DNA from 4 places in the Dryocola baronae genome. Region 2 is predicted to be linked to each of the others. Evidence: predicted binding sites of a transcription regulator. Region 2 holds the regulator's gene; each other region holds the start of a gene.
The links. Region 2 encodes LexA, which represses DNA repair genes until DNA is damaged. Its sites were predicted from a motif close to TNCTGTATGTACATACAGNA; they were not measured.
Positions count from the first base shown of each region.

Region 1: the regulator LexA is predicted to act here: its motif matches at 3,298-3,317, upstream of dinB (DNA polymerase IV).
Region 3: the regulator LexA is predicted to act here: its motif matches at 3,175-3,194, upstream of ACSPHG_RS15485 (DNA translocase FtsK 4TM domain-containing protein).
Region 4: the regulator LexA is predicted to act here: its motif matches at 2,510-2,529, upstream of mutH (DNA mismatch repair endonuclease MutH).

Region 1 covers NZ_JBINNY010000001.1:4,076,248-4,081,341, reverse strand. The annotation lists gene ACSPHG_RS19325 (Na(+)-translocating NADH-quinone reductase subunit C) at 1-380, shown strand, start outside; gene ACSPHG_RS19320 (NADH:ubiquinone reductase (Na(+)-transporting) subunit D) at 373-1,011, shown strand; gene nqrE (NADH:ubiquinone reductase (Na(+)-transporting) subunit E) at 1,018-1,614, shown strand; gene nqrF (NADH:ubiquinone reductase (Na(+)-transporting) subunit F) at 1,627-2,850, shown strand; gene nqrM ((Na+)-NQR maturation NqrM) at 2,862-3,086, shown strand; gene dinB (DNA polymerase IV) at 3,338-4,393, shown strand; gene pepD (cytosol nonspecific dipeptidase) at 4,790-5,094, opposite strand, start outside.
Region 2 covers NZ_JBINNY010000001.1:334,422-339,515, forward strand. The annotation lists gene plsB (glycerol-3-phosphate 1-O-acyltransferase PlsB) at 1-1,294, opposite strand, end outside; gene ACSPHG_RS01575 (diacylglycerol kinase) at 1,478-1,846, shown strand; gene lexA (transcriptional repressor LexA) at 1,966-2,574, shown strand; gene dinF (MATE family efflux transporter DinF) at 2,664-3,998, shown strand; gene ACSPHG_RS01590 (CsbD family protein) at 4,237-4,446, shown strand; gene zur (zinc uptake transcriptional repressor Zur) at 4,531-5,049, opposite strand.
Region 3 covers NZ_JBINNY010000001.1:3,247,295-3,252,388, forward strand. The annotation lists gene ACSPHG_RS15485 (DNA translocase FtsK 4TM domain-containing protein) at 1-3,112, opposite strand, end outside; gene lrp (leucine-responsive transcriptional regulator Lrp) at 3,233-3,727, opposite strand; gene trxB (thioredoxin-disulfide reductase) at 4,232-5,094, shown strand, end outside.
Region 4 covers NZ_JBINNY010000001.1:966,648-971,741, forward strand. The annotation lists gene ACSPHG_RS04445 (NADP(H)-dependent aldo-keto reductase) at 1-315, opposite strand, end outside; gene ACSPHG_RS04450 (YgdI/YgdR family lipoprotein) at 455-673, opposite strand; gene ACSPHG_RS04455 (TerC family protein) at 806-1,519, opposite strand; gene mutH (DNA mismatch repair endonuclease MutH) at 1,591-2,277, opposite strand; gene rppH (RNA pyrophosphohydrolase) at 2,963-3,493, shown strand; gene ptsP (phosphoenolpyruvate--protein phosphotransferase) at 3,506-5,094, shown strand, end outside.

The DNA of each region.
Region 1 (5,094 bases), 3.7 Mb from region 2:
AGGAAGTGGTTCTGCCGGTGTACGGCAACGGCCTGTGGTCGATGATGTACGCCTTCGTGGCGCTGCAAACCGATGGCCGCACCGTGAAAGGCATCACCTATTACGACCAGGGTGAAACGCCGGGCCTCGGCGGCGAAATTGAAAACCCGAACTGGCGCGCCCAGTGGATTGGCAAAAAGCTGCTTGACGACAACGGCCAGCCTGCGCTGCGCGTTGTGAAGGGCGGAGCTCGTCAGGGCGATGAATACGGCGTTGACGGCCTGTCCGGCGCAACGTTAACCGCCAACGGGGTACAACACACTTTCGATTTCTGGATGGGCGAGCTGGGTTTTGGCCCGTTCCTGAAACAAGTACGGGAAGGAGCGCTTAATAATGGCTGATATGTCAGGCATGAAAGAAGTTAAGCGGGTACTGGTTAGCCCGCTGGTGGACAACAACCCGATTGCGCTGCAAATCCTCGGGGTTTGCTCGGCGTTGGCGGTCACCACCAAGCTGGAAACGGCGTTCGTGATGACGATTGCCGTCACCGTGGTTACGGCGTTTTCCAGCATGTTTATCTCGATGATCCGCAACTACATTCCCAACAGCGTGCGCATTATCGTGCAGATGGCGATCATCGCTTCGCTGGTGATCGTAGTCGATCAGATCCTGCGGGCCTACGCCTATGAGATCTCAAAACAGCTTTCGGTATTCGTTGGTTTGATTATCACCAACTGTATCGTAATGGGTCGTGCGGAAGCCTACGCCATGAAGTCACCGCCGCTGGCGAGCTTTATGGACGGCATCGGCAACGGCCTGGGCTACGGCGTGATCCTGCTGCTGGTTGGCTTTATTCGTGAGCTTATCGGCAGCGGCAAGCTGTTTGGCATCACCGTGCTGGACACCGTGCAAAACGGCGGCTGGTATCAGCCGAACGGGCTGTTCCTGCTGGCACCCAGCGCGTTCTTTATTATCGGATTGTTGATTTGGGCGCTGCGTACCTGGAAGCCTGCTCAACAGGAAAAGGATTAACAGACGATGGAACATATGATTAGTCTGTTTGTGCGAGCGGTGTTTGTTGAAAACATGGCGCTCGCCTTCTTCCTCGGCATGTGTACTTTCCTTGCCGTGTCGAAGAAAGTCTCTACGGCCTTTGGGCTTGGCATTGCGGTAACCGTGGTGCTGGGGATTTCAGTGCCGGTTAACAACCTGGTTTATAACCTGGTGCTGCGCGACGGCGCGCTGGTGGAAGGGGTGGATCTTAGCTTCCTGAACTTCATCACCTTTATCGGCGTTATTGCGGCCCTGGTGCAAATCCTTGAAATGATCCTCGATCGTTTCTTCCCGGCGCTGTACAACGCGCTGGGCATCTTCCTGCCTCTGATCACCGTGAACTGCGCCATCTTTGGCGGTGTCTCCTTCATGGTGCAACGTGACTATGGCTTTGGCGAATCCATCGTTTATGGCTTCGGCTCCGGCATCGGCTGGATGCTGGCGATCGTTGCCATGGCCGGTATCCGCGAGAAGATGAAATACGCCAACGTGCCCGCAGGACTGCGCGGCTTAGGGATAACCTTTATCACCACCGGTTTGATGGCGCTGGGCTTTATGTCCTTCTCCGGTGTGCAGCTGTAAGGGCGGAAATTTATGGAAATTATTCTTGGCGTAGTGATGTTTACGCTGATCGTCCTGGCGCTGGCGCTGATGATTTTGTTCGCAAAATCGAAGCTTGTGAACTCCGGCGACGTGCTGATCGAAGTTAATGGCGATGCGGACAAGCAGTTCCACGCGCCCGCAGGCGATAAGCTGCTGAACACCCTTTCAAGCCAGGGGATCTTTATCTCCTCGGCCTGCGGCGGCGGCGGCTCGTGCGGCCAGTGCCGTGTGAAAATCAAAGAGGGCGGCGGCGATATTCTGCCAACCGAGCTTTCGCACATTACCAAACGCGAGGCCAAAGAGGGCTGCCGTCTGGCCTGTCAGGTTGCCGTTAAGCAGGACATGAAGATTGAGCTGCCGGAAGAGATATTCGGCGTCAAAAAATGGGAATGCGAGGTTATCTCTAACGATAACAAAGCGACGTTTATCAAAGAGCTGAAGCTACGCATTCCTGACGGTGACGTGGTGCCGTTCCGCGCCGGGGGCTACATTCAAATTGAATCGCCACCGCATCAGGTTAGCTATGCCGACTTCGACGTGCCGGACGAGTATCGCGGCGACTGGGACAAATTTAACCTGTTCCGCTTCCAGTCCGTGGTGAACGAACCCTGTGTACGCGCTTACTCCATGGCGAACTACCCGGAAGAAGAGGGCATTATTATGCTCAACGTGCGTATCGCCACGCCGCCGCCGAACGTGCCGGACGCGCCGCCGGGGATTATGTCTTCCTATATCTGGTCGTTAAAGGCGGGTGATAAAGTCACCATTTCCGGGCCGTTTGGTGAATTCTTTGCCAAAGATACCGATGCCGAAATGGTCTTTATCGGCGGCGGTGCGGGCATGGCACCGATGCGTTCCCACATCTTCGACCAGCTCAAGCGCCTGCACAGCACGCGCAAAATCAGCTTCTGGTACGGCGCGCGCTCGCTGCGTGAAATGTTCTACGAAGATGAGTTTGAAAAGCTGGCGCAGGAAAACCCGAACTTCACCTTTAACGTCGCGCTTTCCGATCCGCAGCCGGAAGACAACTGGACGGGGTATACCGGCTTCATCCACAACGTTCTGCTGGAAAACTACCTGCGCAACCATCCCGCGCCGGAAGACTGCGAGTTCTATATGTGCGGGCCACCGATGATGAACGCGGCGGTAATTAAAATGCTCAAAGACCTGGGCGTAGAGGATGAAAACATCATGCTCGACGACTTTGGCGGCTGACGGGAGCCACTATGCTTATCGTGTTTATTGCCACCTTTGCCGTCTTCGTGCTGGTAATTTTCGGCATGTCGCTGGGCTTTATCGTCAAGCGTAAATCCATTCAGGGCAGCTGCGGCGGCATTGCAGCGCTGGGAATGGAGAAGGTGTGCAACTGCCCCGAACCGTGCGACGCGCGTAAAAAACGCATGGCGCGGGAAGCGCGCGAGGCGAAATTTAAGTCCGGACAAATCCTTTAGATTTGTCAGATGGCGCTTCGCTTATCTGACCTACGCTGGTTTGGTAGGTTGGGTAAGCGTGGCGCCCCCCGACAATCCACATCAAAATCCCACGCTTAGGTAGGTCGGGTGAGCGCAGCGCCACCCGACAATCCACATCGAAATTCCACGCTTAGGTAGGTCGGGTAAGCGCAGCGCCACCCGACATTTCCCTTCACACATTTCCCAACTTGACTGTATACTTATCCAGTAAATAATAGGGTTGGATGAGCATGCGTAAAATCATTCATGTTGATATGGACTGCTTCTTTGCCGCCGTTGAGATGCGTGATAATCCAGCCCTGCGCGATATCCCTCTGGCTATCGGCGGCAGCGCACAGCGGCGCGGGGTCATCAGCACGGCGAACTACCCGGCGCGTAAATACGGCGTCCACAGCGCGATGTCCACCGCAATGGCGCTCAAGCTCTGCCCGCATTTGACGTTACTGCCTGGCCGCTTCGATGCCTATAAAGAAGCCTCGAACCACATCCGTGAAATCTTCTCCCGCTACACCCCCTTGATTGAACCGCTGTCGCTCGACGAAGCCTATCTCGACGTTTCCGCCAGCCCGCACTGCTACGGCTCGGCTACGCTGATGGCGCGGGAGATCCGCCAGGCTATTTCTGACGAGCTGAATCTCACCGCCTCCGCCGGTATCGCGCCGGTAAAGTTCCTCGCCAAAATCGCCTCCGACCTTAACAAGCCGAACGGGCAATATGTGATCACGCCTGACGAGGTTCCGGCCTTTTTGGAAACTCTGCCGCTGGGCAAAATCCCCGGCGTGGGCAAGGTCACCGCCGGCAAGCTCGAAAGCCTCGGCCTGCGCACCTGTGCCGACGTGCAGAAAACCGATTTAGCCTCGCTGCTAAAGCGCTTCGGGAAGTTTGGCCGGGTTATCTGGGAGCGAAGCCAGGGCATCGACGAGCGAGAAATCAGCAACGAAAGGCAGCGCAAATCCGTCGGCGTTGAAAAAACGCTGGCCGAAGATATTCACCGCTGGGAAGAGTGCGAAGCGATTATCGAACAGCTGTATCCCGAGCTTGAAAGGCGGTTGAAGAACGTGAAGCCCGACCTGCTGATCGCCCGTCAGGGGGTAAAGCTCAAGTTTAATGATTTCCAGCAAACGACCCAAGAGCACGTCTGGCCGCAGCTTAATAAAGAAGATTTGATCGCCACGGCAAAAAATACCTGGAACGATCGCCGGGGAGGGCGGGGGGTGAGGCTGGTGGGGTTACACGTCACGCTGCTGGACCCGCAGATTGAGCGGCAGCTGCTGTTGGGGTTGTGAGGGCAGGAGATTGTTGGTGGATGGCGCATTCGCTTATCCACCCTACAACACCGAACTTGTATGACGGATGGCGCGAACCACGCAAACACCGAACCCGTAGGTCGGGTAAGCGCAGCGCCACCCGACAGTTTCAGCGGATAGCGCATCGGCTTATCCACCCTACAACACCGAAACCGTAGGTCGGGTAAGCGCAGCGCCACCCGACAGTTTCACCGGATAGAGCATCGGCTTATTCACCCTACAACACCGAACCCGTAGGTCGTGTAAGCGCAGCGCCACCCGACAGTTTCAGCGGATAGAGCATCGGCTTATTCACCCTACAACACCGAATCCGTAGGTCGGGTAAGCGCAGCGCCACCCGACAGTTTCGCCGGATAGCGCTAACGCTCAAAGTGCTTACTTCGCTGGAATCGCTTTTAGCAGCTCGGTCAGCAGGATCCAATACTGGCCCACGCTTTCGATATGCACCTGCTCATCCGGGGAGTGAGGACCGGTGATGGTTGGCCCGATAGAAACCATGTCCATGTCCGGATAAGGTTTCTTGAACAGACCGCACTCCAGGCCCGCGTGGATTACCATGATGTTCGGCGTTTTGTTAAACAGCTTCTGGTAGGTTTCGCGCACCAGGTGCATAACCGGAGAGTTAGCATCCGGCTGCCAGCCTGGGTAACTGCCCTTCGCATTGGTCTGCGCACCGGCGA
Region 2 (5,094 bases):
CTTCCATCACGTGTTCGTAACCGATGTAAATCGGCACCAGCGTAATAGGGCGGGTACCGCCGCGCAGCATGGCCTGAATCGTCATCGACAGCGTGCCGGTTTTCGGGTCAAGCAGGCGGCCGGTCCGCGAACGGCCCCCTTCCACGAAGTATTCCACCGAATAGCCACGGCTAAACAGCTCGCCGAGATATTCGCGGAACACGGTGGAGTACAGCTTGCTGCCCTTAAAGGTACGACGAATAAAGAACGCGCCCAGGCGGCGGAAAATCGGGCCAGCCGGCCAGAAGTTCAGGTTGATGCCCGCCGCGATGTGCGGAGGCACCAGCCCCTGGTGATAAAGCACATACGACAGCAGCATGTAGTCCATGTGGCTGCGGTGGCAGGGCACATACACGATTTCATGGCCGTCGTGGGCGAGCTGGCGCACGCGCTCGGCGTTGTGAACGTTGATGCCCTGATACAGGCGGTTCCACGTCAGGCCCAGCACGCGGTCGGTCAGGCGCACGGCTTCATACGAGAAGTTCGCCGCAATCTCTTCCATAAGCGCGACCGCGTTTTGCTGGGCCTTCTCGTGGGAGATTTTCTTACTGCGCGCTTCATCTTCGACCGCTCGCGCGATTGCTTTTGATGCCAGCAGTTTATTAAACAAATCCTGACGCACCGGCAGGCGCGGCCCGACGGTGGCTAAACGCTGGCGAGCAAAGTGCATGCGCGCTACGCGAGCCAGTTTTTGGGCGATTTTTTTATCCGTGCCGTGGTCGGTTGCCATCTGGCGCAGAGAGACCGGCGCGGAGAAACGCACAAAGCTATCGCGACCAAGCCAGGAAACCGCGAAGAATTTCTGAACGCCGTTGAGCATTTTTAACGGCGGGTTGATTTCGCCTTTCTCACGGCCCGGCGAACGGCCAAACATCACCGATACCGGCACCATCTGAACGTCCAGATTCGGGTTATTGCGGTGCAGATCAAGATAGTCGTGGAAGAGCTTAATTGACTCTTCTTTCGGCGTGTAATAAGTGAAGACGCGCGGGCCACCGTGAATAAAGACATAGCGCGGCAAAACCGCTCCGTCGATTTCAAGCGGTTCCAGCGGGTCGGGTAAATCATGTGCGAGGCATTGCGCGCGTAGCGTCAACAAGTCTGCCTTAGAGTTATAAGGCAGAACGTACATAATTGGGCGAGTTGTATCCAGGCCCAGTTCGGCTTGTGGATCAGCCGGTATGGACTTGCTTTTTACCAGGACGCCTAATGGTAAATTAAGTAATTTGTAGTAGATTCTTGGCCAGCCTGACATAAACGATGTAAAGCCTCAGGTTAATAATGCAAATTCGCCGCAAGAATATCAGAAACTGCATAAGATTTCTGTGGCGTTGCGATTTTACCCACCATCCTCCTGGTTGCCGTTTCCATGGCAGAAACCTGAAGAAGGTGGGCACTGATAAGCATTGACGCTTTTATTTTAAAAAGGTTTCCAAAAATGGCGAATAACACCACTGGGTTCACTCGTATTATCAAAGCCGCGGGCTATTCCTGGAAGGGCCTGCGCGCCGCCTGGATAAACGAAGCCGCCTTCCGCCAGGAAGGGGTTGCCGCGGTTATCGCTATCGCCATTGCCTGCTGGCTGGACGTTGACCCTATTACCCGCATTCTGCTTATCGGCTCCGTTGTGCTGGTTATGATTGTTGAAATTCTCAACAGCGCCATCGAAGCGCTGGTCGACCGCGTGGGCACGGATTACCACGAGCTTTCAGGCCGGGCGAAGGATATGGGTTCCGCCGCCGTATTGATCGCTATTATCCTCGCAGTTGTCACCTGGGTCACGCTGCTGTGGCAGCATATGCGCTAATTTGCGAGAGGCTTTCCAGATTGCGATAAGTGCCTGGTTTTTTGCTCAATTTGTGGTTTCAAATTCGCCTTTGACTGTATATACTCACAGCATAACTGTATAAACACCCAGGGGGCGGAATGAAAGCTTTAACTACCAGGCAGCAAGAGGTGTTTGATCTCATTAGGGATCATATCAACCAGACCGGCATGCCACCTACGCGTGCCGAAATTGCTCAACGTCTGGGGTTCCGTTCTCCAAACGCTGCAGAAGAGCACCTTAAGGCGCTGGCTCGTAAGGGCGTAATCGAAATTGTCTCGGGTGCCTCACGCGGCATCCGCCTGCTGGTTGAAGAAGTGACCGGCATTCCTCTGATTGGCCGCGTTGCCGCCGGTGAGCCGCTGCTGGCGCAGCAGCACATAGAAGGCCATTACGACGTTGACCCGTCCCTGTTTAAGCCTAATGCAGACTTCCTGCTGCGCGTAAGCGGCATGTCCATGAAAGACATCGGTATTCTCGACGGCGACCTGCTGGCGGTACACAAAACTCAGGACGTGCGTAACGGCCAGGTGGTTGTGGCGCGTATCGACGACGAAGTGACCGTCAAACGTCTTAAGCAACAGGGCAATACCGTGCAGCTGCTGCCGGAAAACAGCGAGTTCGAACCTATCATCGTCGATCTCCGCGAGCAGAACTTCAGCATTGAAGGCCTGGCCGTCGGCGTGATCCGCAACGGCGACTGGCTGTAGTCCCGATTACGTGCCCTCGCACTAGGTGATGCGCGCCCGCCGCGCATCACCGTCAAACTTCGTGTCTTTTACTCGTCCTGGAACCCCCCATGCGTTTCTTCTCGACGACGGATAAAGCGCTCTGGCGCCTCGCGTTACCGATGATTTTCTCCAATATCACCGTGCCCCTGCTGGGCCTGGTCGATACCGCCGTTATTGGTCATCTGGACAGCCCCGTTTATCTCGGCGGCGTGGCGATTGGCGCAACGGCAACCAGCTTCCTCTTTATGCTGCTGCTCTTTCTGCGCATGAGCACCACGGGCTTAACGGCCCAGGCCTTTGGCGCGAACAACCCGGCGGCGCTGGCCCGCGCGTTGGTTCAACCTTTGCTGCTGGCGCTGGTCGCCGGTATCGCTATCGTCGCGCTGCGCTACCCGCTGATTACGCTTGCCTTAAATATCGTCGGTGGGAACGAGCAGGTGCTAGAGCAGGCTCGGCGCTTCCTCGAAATCCGTTGGCTAAGCGCCCCCGCTTCTTTAGCAAACCTCGTGCTGCTTGGCTGGCTGCTCGGCGTGCAGTATGCCCGCGCCCCGGTGATCCTGCTGGTGGTCGGCAACGTGCTGAACATCGTGCTCGATCTCTGGCTGGTGATGGGCCTGCATATGAATGTGCAGGGCGCGGCGCTGGCAACGGTGGTTGCGGAATACGCTACCTTTATCATCGGCCTGCTGATGGTGAAAAAGGTGCTGGGCATGCGCGGCATCGACTTTACGATGCTAAAAAATGCCTGGCGGGGGAATGTCCGCCGTCTGCTGGCGTTAAACAGGGACATCATGCTGCGCTCGCTGCTGCTGCAAATCTGCTTCGCCTCGGTGACGATTCTGGGCGCGCGTCTGGGCAGCGAAGTGGTGGCGGTCAACGCCGTGCTCATGACGCTGCTGACGTTTACCGCCTACGCGCTGGACGGCTTTGCCTACGCCGTGGAGGCGCATTCAGGGCAGGCCTATGGCGCACGTAACGGCGGCCAGCTGCTTGACGTATGGCGGGCGGCCTGCCGCCAGGCGGGTATTGTCGCCCTGAGCTTCGCGGTTGTGTACGCGCTGTTTGGTGAAAACATTGTCGCCATGCTTACGTCACTGCCGGAGCTACAGCAGCAGGCGGACCGCTATCTGCACTGGCAAATTGTCCTGCCGGTGGTGGGGGTGTGGTGCTATCTGCTCGACGGCATGTTTATTGGCGCAACGCGCGGTGCCGAGATGCGCAACAGTATGGCGATTGCGGCATTGGGCTTTGGCCTGTCGTTACTGAGCGTGCCATGGCTTGGTAACCACGGCCTGTGGCTGTCAATTGCGGTATTTCTTGCACTGCGTGGACTGTCTCTCGGCTGGATTTGGCGTCGCCACTGGCGGCACGATACCTGGTTTGCAGCTGAAAGTCATAGATAGTTACAACTCCTGACGAGGCTTTAATCACCGCCTAACACGCTGATTTAACGCAATGTTCTGTGGTTAGTCAGCGTGTTGCCCATCACCCCGATGGTTCAATATTCTTAATTACCGCTTCGATGCCAGATCCTTGACTACAATTATTATCACGTCCAGCAGATAGTGAGTGACAGCCAGCTGGCTCCACTCGGACGATATTAATTTTGTGATATTTAACCGAACGATGAGGATCTAAATTATGAATAAAGACGAAATCGGCGGTAACTGGAAACAGTTCAAAGGCACAGTGAAAGAAAAATGGGGCAAGCTGACCGACGACGACATGACCGTCATTGAAGGTAAACGCGATCAGCTGGTTGGTAAAATCCAGGAACGCTACGGCTCTTCTAAAGAAGACGCTGAAAAGGAAGTTGTTGACTGGGAAACCCGTAACAAATACCGCTGGTAGTTTGCATAACCCTCAGTTGTGCTAACCCTCAACGGCTACCCGGCCCTGGTACAAGGATGTACCGCACTCCCTTCTTATTTTAAATCAGCGTACTTTTTTCTTAATCAGCACCGAATGGTCATGGCTGCTGCACCCATCTTTGTGGCTACAGGCTTCTACTTCGGCACACGCTGAACATAATCCATGCGCTTCAATCACGTTATGACGCAGTGCAAAGCCCATTTTAGCGGCGAGCTTGTGCATAATGTCCTCTACGCCCTGAGCGGCTTCTTCCTTCACCACACCACAGCGTTCGCAGATAAACATGGCTGAAGAATGCGTTGGCTGGTCAATCAGATTACACAGCACATAGCTGTTAGCCGACTCCACGCGGTGAACAAAGCCCTGCTCGAGTAGGAAATCCAACGCGCGATAAACCGTTGGCGGTTTGGCCTGCGGCTCGCTGGCGCGCAGTAAATCCAGAAGATCGTAGGCGCTGATGGCGCCGGTCTGTAGTGTCATCAGACGCAGCACTTCAAGACGTTGCGGCGTCAGGCGTACATTGCGCTGCGCACAAAGCTTTTCAGCCTGCGCTAACACATGTTGTGAAGTCGTCGTATCCATCAGCATTCCTCGGTTTATTAACTTCCCACTTTACCATAAAAGCAT
Region 3 (5,094 bases), 2.9 Mb from region 2:
CAACTTTTTTGCCCACGGTCATCATCAGGTCGGCGAACTCATCCACCAGAACCACGATATACGGCAGCTTTTCGAGCATAGGATGCGTCGCATCCATGCTGTCGCCCGGCTTCCAGAACGGATCCGGAATCGGACGCCCCATACGCTCGGCTTCCAGCACGCGTTCGTTGTAACCGGCGAGGTTACGCACGCCGAGCGCCGACATCAGTTTATAACGGCGTTCCATCTCATTGACGCTCCAGCGCAGCGCGTTGGCCGCGTCTTTCATGTCGGTGACCACTTCGGTCAACAGATGAGGAATGCCTTCATAGACCGACAGCTCGAGCATTTTCGGGTCGATCATGATGAACTTAACTTCTTCCGGCGTCGCCTTGTACAGAATGCTTAAGATCATAGCATTCACGCCCACCGACTTACCGGAGCCAGTGGTACCCGCAACGAGCAGGTGAGGCATTTTCGCAAGGTCGGCGACGACAGATTCCCCGCCGATATCCTTACCAAGCACCACGGTGAGAGGCGAGGTGCTTTCGCGGAATTTAGCGCAGTCGAGAACTTCACGCAGGTAAACGGTCTGGCGCTTTTTATTCGGTAATTCCAGGCCGACATACGGCTTGCCCGGAATAACCTCTACAACGCGCACGGCAACCGTAGACAATGAACGAGCCAGGTCACGCGACAGGTTTGATATACGAGCAGCCTTGACACCCGGTGCCAGATCGAGTTCGAAACGCGTAATAACCGGGCCCGGTGAATAATCCACAACGTCGGCTTTGATGCGGTAATCAGCCAGACGCGCCTCAACAAGACGCGCCATTTGTTCCAGCGCAAAAGTATCCACCGGCTCAACTTCAGCTGGCGGAGAGGTAAGCAGATCCAGCGACGGCAGCGGCGTGGTCGGTTTTTGCAGCGGCCGGTCGTCGCCATTACGCATCAGGAACGGATGGATTAGACTTTCCTGCGGCTGCTGAGGCTGCTGATAGGCCTGATGCTGCGAAGGTGCCTGATAGGCTTCTTGCGGAGCATAGCTTTGATGTGCAGCAGGCTGAGCGGGTACAGCAGGCGCTTGTTCCGGGACAGGGCTTGGCGTAAACAACGGCTCGCTTGGGCCATCGTCCACCAGCTCTTTCATCGGAGAAAAACCAAAATCGTCGAGCGAGAACGGTGCGTTGGAAGCAGGCGCGGTTTGCTCATAGCGCTGATGCTGCTGGGCGGCAAACTGGCGGGCCAGTTCGGCTTGCTCTGCCGCGTCTTCATCTTCCTGAGACGGCTGCTCTTCTGCGTACTCATCGCCATAACGCTGCTGCTGTTGCGCGGAGAACTGGCGTGCCAGCTCGTCCTGCTGCATTTCGTCCGCATTATCGTCGGCGTAATCGTCGCTGTAGTCGCCGTTTTGACGACGTTCCGCGCGAGCCTGTTCTTCCGCCATGCGCTGCGACGGCAGCTTAATGCCGTAGGAGGCAAGTTCACGACGGGTAGGTACACGTACGCGATTTGGACGCGGCAGCTGCGGCCCAATCCCCTCTTTCACCTGCGCGCGTGGCGCATCGCTAGCAATGCTAAATACAGGCGAAAACGCTGCCGCTGCGCCTGCTGCTTTTGCCGCTTCTTTGACAACGGGCGCAACCGAAGTTACATCCGGCGCAGGCATCTCTGTTGGCATAACTGGCGGCATTGATGGCGTTGAAGGCATTGACGGTACTGTTGGTGTAGCCTCTGCGCGCTCGTACGGATCGGGCTTAGGTTCAATTACCGGCTGATACCAGGCGGCTAGCTGTTCCCTTTCACGAGCACGCTGCGCTTCAACCTCTTCAAAATGATAGAGCGGCGGACGCGCAGGTTTACTCTCTTCGACGGGTTCAGGCTGATATTCAGGCTCTGCAACAGGCGCTGCGGGTTCAGACCAGTGGCTGGTCATTTCCTGAGGTACCTGCTGTGCGGCTGGCCGTGGCGCAGCGTAGTTTTCAGGTGCCGGGGCAATAACCGGGTCAGGCGTAACCGTCGTTGGCGCAGGTTCCCAGGCGATAGCCGGGCTGGTCTGCGTTTCAGGCGCTGGCGTTTGAACCGGCGGCGTTGATGCAGCCGAGGAAACTGGCGCAGCGTAGGATTGATTTACCATCGTCGCGGCTGTCGCAGCCGCAAGCGGTTCAACGATGGAAGGACCGCTTAATAACGGATCGTATTCCTCTGATTCCGGAAGCGTAGCTTTATTACCGGAGAACAGCACGTCGTCCGCGTCGGCCTCAACGCCGCGCGCGGTAAACAGGACGTCATCTTCGTCATCCATGCGCTTGCCGGAGAACAAAGCGGCGTCCGTTTTACGCGCGTTAGGGTTGGCGAATTTCTCTGAGATGCGCTGCTTGCGGGCCAGCGCACCGCGCAGGATACGTGCACGACGGGATTCACGTTTTTCCATTGCTGGTTCGTGTTCATCGTCAAGCAGTTCGTCTTGATGTTCTTCGTAATCGTACTCTTCGTCCTGCCAGGTGTTATCCCGACGGGTTCGATTGCTGGCAAACGTCAGCACGGTTAACACCGCGCCGCCGATCTTTTCGGCAATGCTCACCCAAGACCAGCCGGTGAACAGCGTCAAGCCAGCCGCCCAGACGCAAAGCAACGCGATCGTACCGCCGCTGCTATTCAGCAGCGGCATCATCGCCGTACTCAACAGGCTGCCAATCACGCCGCCGGAGGCGAAGTACCAGATATCGTCAGCATTAATGGCGGCTAGACCACAGGAGGTCAACACCATGGCCAGAACGCCTATCAGGCGCAGCGACACCGCAAAGTAGTCGATGTAATCTTCACTGCCCCGCTGCCGCCAGGTGAACCAGCAGGCACCGATGATAATCACCGGAATGGTATAGGCCATCACGCCAAAGATGAAAAACAGGGTATCCGCAAGCCATGCGCCGGGTGCACCACCCAAATTATGGATAGGTTCATGCCACGCCGTCTGTGACCAGCTTGGATCGGAAGGATTAAAACTCAGTAAGGCGACCATCAGGTAGATGGCAAAAATGGCAACAAGGATCAGCAGCGCCTCAAGTAAACGGCGCCCGCTGCTAAGTGTCTTTAATGTTACTTCTTTATCTTCGGTGTATTCCTGGCTCAAGTAGACTCTCCAGGTCCTTAAATATATAGAGAGCAACAGTGCCGGGAGGATCCCGGCACTGTTGCTGTATGGATTACCAGGAGTGTAACCAAAATACGCGGATTTTGCACCTGGCCCGTGTTAACGGGTCTTAATAACCAGACGATTACTCTGTTTCACTTCTTCCATGACGACGTAGGTACGGGTGTCGTTCACCCCCGGCAGTCGTAACAGGGTTTCGCCTAATAATTTGCGGTAAGCCGACATATCCGGCACGCGGGTTTTCAACAGGTAGTCGAAATCGCCGGAAACCAGGTGACACTCTTGAATTTCTTCAAGTTTTTGCACTGCGGCGTTAAATTGCTCAAACACATCCGGCGCGCCACGATTCAGAGTAATCTCAACAAAAACCAGAAGTGATGCATCCAGATAATGCGGGTTTAACAGCGCCGTGTAGCCCTGAATAAAACCCTGTCGTTCCAAACGACGTACGCGCTCAAGGCACGGCGTCGGTGAAAGCCCAACACGCTTCGAAAGCTCGACGTTAGAAATTCGCCCATCCTTTTGCAGCTCGTTGAGGATATTACGATCGATGCGGTCGAGATCTTTGCCAGGGCGCTTTTTGCTATCTACCATTATTATTGTCTCTCTCTGTTCCTTCCATCACCTGCCATAACCCGGGTCAACGTCACTGTTCCGGGTGTACGTGAGAAGACCGGTGCCAAACGGCTGCTATCGACATCACGCATGGCGTCTGTCCACACCATGCGTAGATTTCAATGGCCCGGTAAATTTGCATCAGGTATGCGCGACGTTATGAAAACAATCACACCAAATGTTTTTTCTTCCTCGAATGTTTTCGCAAATGCTTAGGGGATTGTCAAAGCAAAACATCGCTTTTTAGTGGAACGTGCCAGATATCAGGCGCACTTGACGATTATTCATCACTTTACCTCCGTGACTAATCCCTCTCACAGGTTGAGTATTTATGCGGTTTAAGCGCGGTTTCAGCACATTGATTGAGCAAGGCTATTACACATATCGTTCACACAATTCCCTAACACCCTCGCTACACCTTTTTTTAAGTCGCCAAATTCCCTACAATCCCCCGATTGTCAGCAAACGTTCAATGAGGAACTCATGAGCACGGCTAAACACAGTAAGTTGCTTATTCTGGGCTCCGGCCCTGCGGGCTACACCGCAGCGGTCTATGCTGCTCGCGCCAACCTGAAACCCGTCCTGATTACCGGTATGGAAAAAGGCGGCCAGCTCACCACCACCACCGAAGTCGAAAACTGGCCGGGCGACCCGCATGACCTGACCGGGCCACTGTTGATGGAGCGCATGCACGAGCACGCCGCCAAATTCGAAACCGAAATTCTTTTCGATCACATCAGCAAGGTCGATCTGCAAAACCGTCCGTTCCGCCTGACCGGCGATAGCGGTGAGTACACCTGCGACGCGCTGATTATCGCGACCGGTGCCTCCGCGCGTTACCTGGGCCTTCCTTCTGAAGAAGCGTTCAAAGGCCGCGGCGTTTCTGCCTGCGCAACCTGCGACGGTTTCTTCTACCGTAACCAGAAAGTTGCGGTCATCGGCGGCGGTAACACAGCGGTTGAAGAAGCGCTTTACCTGGCTAATATCGCCTCAGAAGTGCACCTCATTCACCGTCGTGACAGCTTCCGTGCGGAAAAAATCCTCATCAATCGTCTGATGGATAAAGTGGCAAACGGCAATATCGTTCTGCACACCAACAAAACGCTTGATGAAGTAACCGGAGACCAGATGGGCGTAAGCGGCCTGCGTCTGCGCGACACCCACAATACCGATGTGACTGAAGAATTGGCGGTTGCAGGCCTGTTTGTGGCAATCGGGCATAGTCCGAACACGGCTATTTTCGCCGACCAGCTGGAGCTGGAAAACGGCTACATCAAGGTGCAGTCCGGCATTCACGGCAACGCCACGCAGACCAGCATCCCTGGCGTGTTCGCGGCGGGCGACGT
Region 4 (5,094 bases), 630 kb from region 2:
GAGAATCTGGTTTGGGCGGATGCCCGCGTCGTTATTGCGGCTTGGGCCGCTGACCTTTGAGGCGACGATAAGCTTGTCGCGATTGCCGCTTTTCTTCAGCCAGTTGCCCACGTAGGTTTCTGTTAACCCTTGGGTTTCCGGGCGCGGCGGGACGGGGTACATCTCCGCGACGTCAATCAGGTTCACGCCTTGGCTTACGGCATAATCAAGCTGTTGGTGAGCGTCGGCTTCGCTGTTCTGTTCACCAAACGTCATGGTGCCAAGGCCCAGCGTGCTTATTTCAAGAGCGCTATGGGGGATACGGTGATAGTGCATAGCCGGCTTCCTTATTCTTCTGACCTCATCAGGCAGGCGCCTGACAAAAAAGGACTATTAACATGGCAGAGGGGAAGCAAAAGCGAAAGGGGGGAGAGAAGAAAAGTCGTCAGGCCAGCGAGGCGCTGACCTTCAGGATTTAACGCTCAATGATTTGTGAAACGTCGTCGCGGTTGATCTGCATTTCGTTGCCCTGCTGGTCACGGTAGCTCACCAGACCGGTTTCATCATCGACCTTCGGTTTGCCATCGGTCAGGATCATGCGGCCGTCTTTGGTTGCCATCACGTAGTCGCTGCTGCAGCCGGAAACGGCAAAAGCCAGACCCATAGCGGAAATTACAACTGCCCATTTTTTCATTGTTGTTCGCCTCGTCAGGAATGGAATAGAAAAACATACATAGTTTAGTAATAACTTTTTAAAGGCGGGAAGATAAGCGGCAAATTCTTAAAATAAATCAGGGGAAAGCGTGTTGGCCTTCCCCTGATTGGGTTAGAGCGGGTTCTTTTTGTTGCGGATAAGGTTGAGGCTTTCGACGGCGATAGAGAAGAACATCGCGAAGTAGATGTAGCCTTTCGGCACGTGAACATCGAAGCTTTCGAGAATCAGCGTGAAGCCCACCAGCAGCAGGAATGCCAGGGCGAGCATTTTCACCGACGGATGGCGGTCAACGAAATCGCCAATCGCGCGCGCGGCAAACATCATGACCCCGACTGCGATAATCACGGCGGCCATCATGATGAACAGGTGGTCAGACAGGCCGACCGCGGTAATCACCGAATCCAGGCTGAAAATAATATCCAGCAGCATGATCTGCACGATAGCGCCAAAGAAGGAGTGAACGTTGGTTTTAATGCCTTCTTCGCCGCCCTCGATGGATTCGTGAATCTCTTTGCTGGCCTTCCAGATAAGGAACAGACCACCGAAGAGCAGGATTAAATCCCGCGCGGAAATCTCATTACCCATGACCGTAAACAGCGGGGTAGTTAAGCGGATAACCCATGCAATAGAAGCAAGCAGCGCAAGCCGCATGAGCATTGCCGCGCCTAAACCCAGGCGACGCGCCTTCTGCTGCTGCTCTTTGGGGAGCTTCGCGACGACCAGCGAGAGGAAAATAATATTGTCGATACCCAATACGATTTCGAGGATGGTTAGCGTGCCTAACGCCATCCATGCATTGGGGTCAGAGATCCATGCAAACATCAAACAAGTCCTGCCAAAAAATGAAAACGCTAATTATAAGCGCCTGCTCGAAAGGGAGTACACGTTAATTGATGCTACAGGCCGAAATGTCGTGCAAGTAGGGCGGCGGTAAAGTTCTTTTTAAGATAGAAACCGCGTGGCAGCGTGAGGATCTTTGTGCCGTCCGCGCCGATGGCTTCGGTCAGCGCTTTGCTGTTCGCAGCCTTAGGGCGCAGCTGCAGCACTTCGCCATGACGGGCGGTAATGCGTTCAACCTGTCCCAGCACAATCAGATCCATCAGCTCCTCCCAGTCCAGCCTGAGCTGGCGATCCTCTTCTTCCGAAGGCTCCCATAATAGAGGCGCGCCCACGCGGCGTTCGGCCAACGGGATTTGCCGTTCGCCCTCAACCGGTATCCACAGAACGCGCTTTAGCTTATGGCGCACGTGGCTGGTTTCCCACACCACGCCGGTGTTGCCCGTAAGCGGCGCGACGCAGACAAAGGTGGTTTCCAGCGGGCGGCCGAGCCGGTCGATGGGGATCGTTTTTAACTCGATGCCTAACGCGGCGAAATCCTGCTCCGGTTTGCTCCCCGCGCTCGCCCCGAGCCAAAGCTCGAGCAAAATACCGATCCAGCCTTTATCGCGCTTAAGATCCGCCGGGATGGCAAGGCCCGCCAGCGCGGCGAGTTCCCCAAGCGTATAGCCCGCGAGGCTTTGTGCCTGAGCAAGCAGAATGCGTTCGTTTTCGGGTGGGTGAAGCAAAGGTTGTAATGATTGCATAACGCCTGGCTGCGAGTGGTTAAAAAATGACCGTGGTTTACCCACAATGGGGAAATAGTTTAACGTGCCGGGAGAGAGAATATCAATTTCATGATTTGTAATGACTTTTTTTCAAAAACTTCGCATATTGCGGTAAGCAAAAAAATCTTTTCCAATTCTGGTCACTGACAATGAACAGGATCTTACACCGGGTTATCCACAGAAAAATGGGATAACTGGCAAAAACCATGACTACTGGTTCCATTTACAGCCTTGACGGAGGGGCTAAAGACATTTTTTCGACGAATTGTGCCTAACTTGTTGGCACAATCTGTGGATAAAAACGTCATTGGTCGATCTTTCGTCAGTTGGCGATCCTTGAATGTGATGCCCATCACGTTATGAGAGTAATGAACAGCATTTATCTGTGTATTGAATTGAATTATAATAAGTTTTCATAAGTGTGGGATTGTTCTTATTTTGAGTTGTCAGAAGTTGTCCCGAGAGTATCGGCTAGTTTTTCACAGTGATATCCACAGAAAAAGTGAATAAAAACGCCTGGGCTTCGGCCCTTCTGTTTATAACTCGGGTTAAATTTGTGAGTTATTCAAATGTTATTAGTCACGGTAGACGATTAACAGTGGTTTACCGCCTGAGGCTTGTATGAAACAATCGCTGCAATCGAGATTTTATTTGAGGTAGTCCGGTGATCGATGATGATGGCTACCGCCCGAATGTTGGTATTGTAATCTGTAATCGGCAAGGGCAGGTGATGTGGGCCAGACGTTTTGGTCAGCACTCCTGGCAGTTTCCGCAGGGTGGCATCAATCCTGGCGAATCTCCTGAGCAGGCGATGTACCGTGAGCTTTTTGAGGAAGTGGGGTTACAGCGAAAAGATGTCCGTATCCTCGCCTCGACCCGCAACTGGTTACGTTACAAATTACCGAAACGTTTGGTGCGTTGGGACACAAAGCCGGTTTGTATCGGCCAGAAACAAAAATGGTTTCTTTTGCAGTTGATTGGCTCTGATAACGACATCAATATGCAAACCAGCAGCACCCCGGAGTTCGACGGCTGGCGTTGGGTGAGCTACTGGTATCCCGTGCGTCAGGTTGTCTCCTTCAAGCGCGATGTTTATCGTCGGGTGATGAAAGAGTTTGCCAGTGTCGTTATGCCGCTGCAGGAAGTTACGCCACCACGCAATAACGCGCCTGCATGGCGACGTAAAAGAGGTTAAGTCACGCCAAAAATGCTTACCCGTTTGCGAGAAATCGTTGAAAAGGTTGCCAGCGCCCCGCGCCTCAATGAGGCGCTGGACATCCTGGTGACCGACATCTGCCTTGCGATGGATACCGAGGTATGCTCGGTTTATCTCGCAGACAGTGACCGCCGCTGCTACTACCTGATGGCAACAAAGGGGCTGAAAAAGCCACGCGGACGCACCATCACCCTCGCATTTGATGAAGGCATTGTCGGGCTGGTAGGTCGCCTTGCCGAACCCATCAACCTTGCGGATGCCCAAAAACACCCCAGCTTTAAATACGTACCCGCCGTAAAAGAAGAGCGTTTCCGCGCTTTCCTTGGGGTGCCTATCATCCAGCGGCGTCAACTGCTGGGCGTGCTGGTGGTGCAGCAGCGCGAACATCGTCAGTACGATGAAAGCGAAGAGTCCTTCCTCGTTACTCTCGCCACGCAAATGGCGGGCATTCTTTCCCAGTCACAGCTTGCCGCTCTGTTTGGCCAGTATCGCCAGACGCGCATTCGTGCGCTCCCTGCGTCACCGGGCGTGGCCATAGCGGAAGGCTGGATGGACTCCACGCTGCCGCTGATGGAGCAGGTATCCGAAGCTTCAACGCTTGATACCTCGCGCGAACGCGAGCGGCTCACCGCCGCGCTTGAAGAGGCCGCCAACGAATTCCGCCGCTACAGCAAACGCTTCGCTGCGGGCGCGCAGAAAGAAACGGCCGCTATATTCGACCTCTACTCGCACCTGCTGACCGACGCGCGCCTGCGCCGTGAACTTTTCGGCGAAGTGGATAAAGGCTCGGTGGCGGAGTGGGCGGTTAAAAAAGTCGTCGAGAAATTTGCCGAACAGTTCGCAAGCCTCTCGGATAGCTATCTGAAAGAGCGTGCGGGCGACCTGAGAACGCTCGGACAGCGCCTGCTGTTCCATCTCGATGACACCATTCAAGGCCCAAATACCTGGCCTGAACGCTTTATCCTCGTTGCCGACGAGCTTTCGGCTGCAACCCTTGCAGAGCTGCCGCAAAACCGTCTGGCGGGCGTTGTGGTACGCGACGGTGCCGCCAACTCTCACGCCGCCATCATGGTGCGCGCGCTGGGTATTCCGACGGTCATGGGGGCGGATATCCAGCCTTCGGTTCTGCACCGCAGAACGCTTATCGTCGATGGCTATCGTGGCGAGCTGCTGGTCGATCCTGAACCGGTACTGCAGCAAGAATATCAGCGCCTGATCAGCGAGGAGAACGAGCTTAGCCGCCTCGCCGAAGACGATGTGGACATGCCTGCGGCGCTGAAAAGCGGCGAACGCGTGCAGGTCATGCTCAACGCGGGCTTAAGCCCTGAGCACGAAGAAAAGCTCGGCAGCCGCATCGACGGCATCGGCCTGTACCGCACCGAAATCCCGTTTATGCTGCAAAGCGGCTTCCCGTCGGAGGAAGAGCAGGTTGCCCAGTATCAGGGCATGCTGCAAATGTTCAACGAGAAGCCGGTTACGCTGCGCACCCTGGACGTGGGGGCGGATAAACAGCTGCCGTATATGCCGATCAGCGAAGAGAACCCGTGCCTTGGATGGCGCGGCATTCGCATCACGCTCGA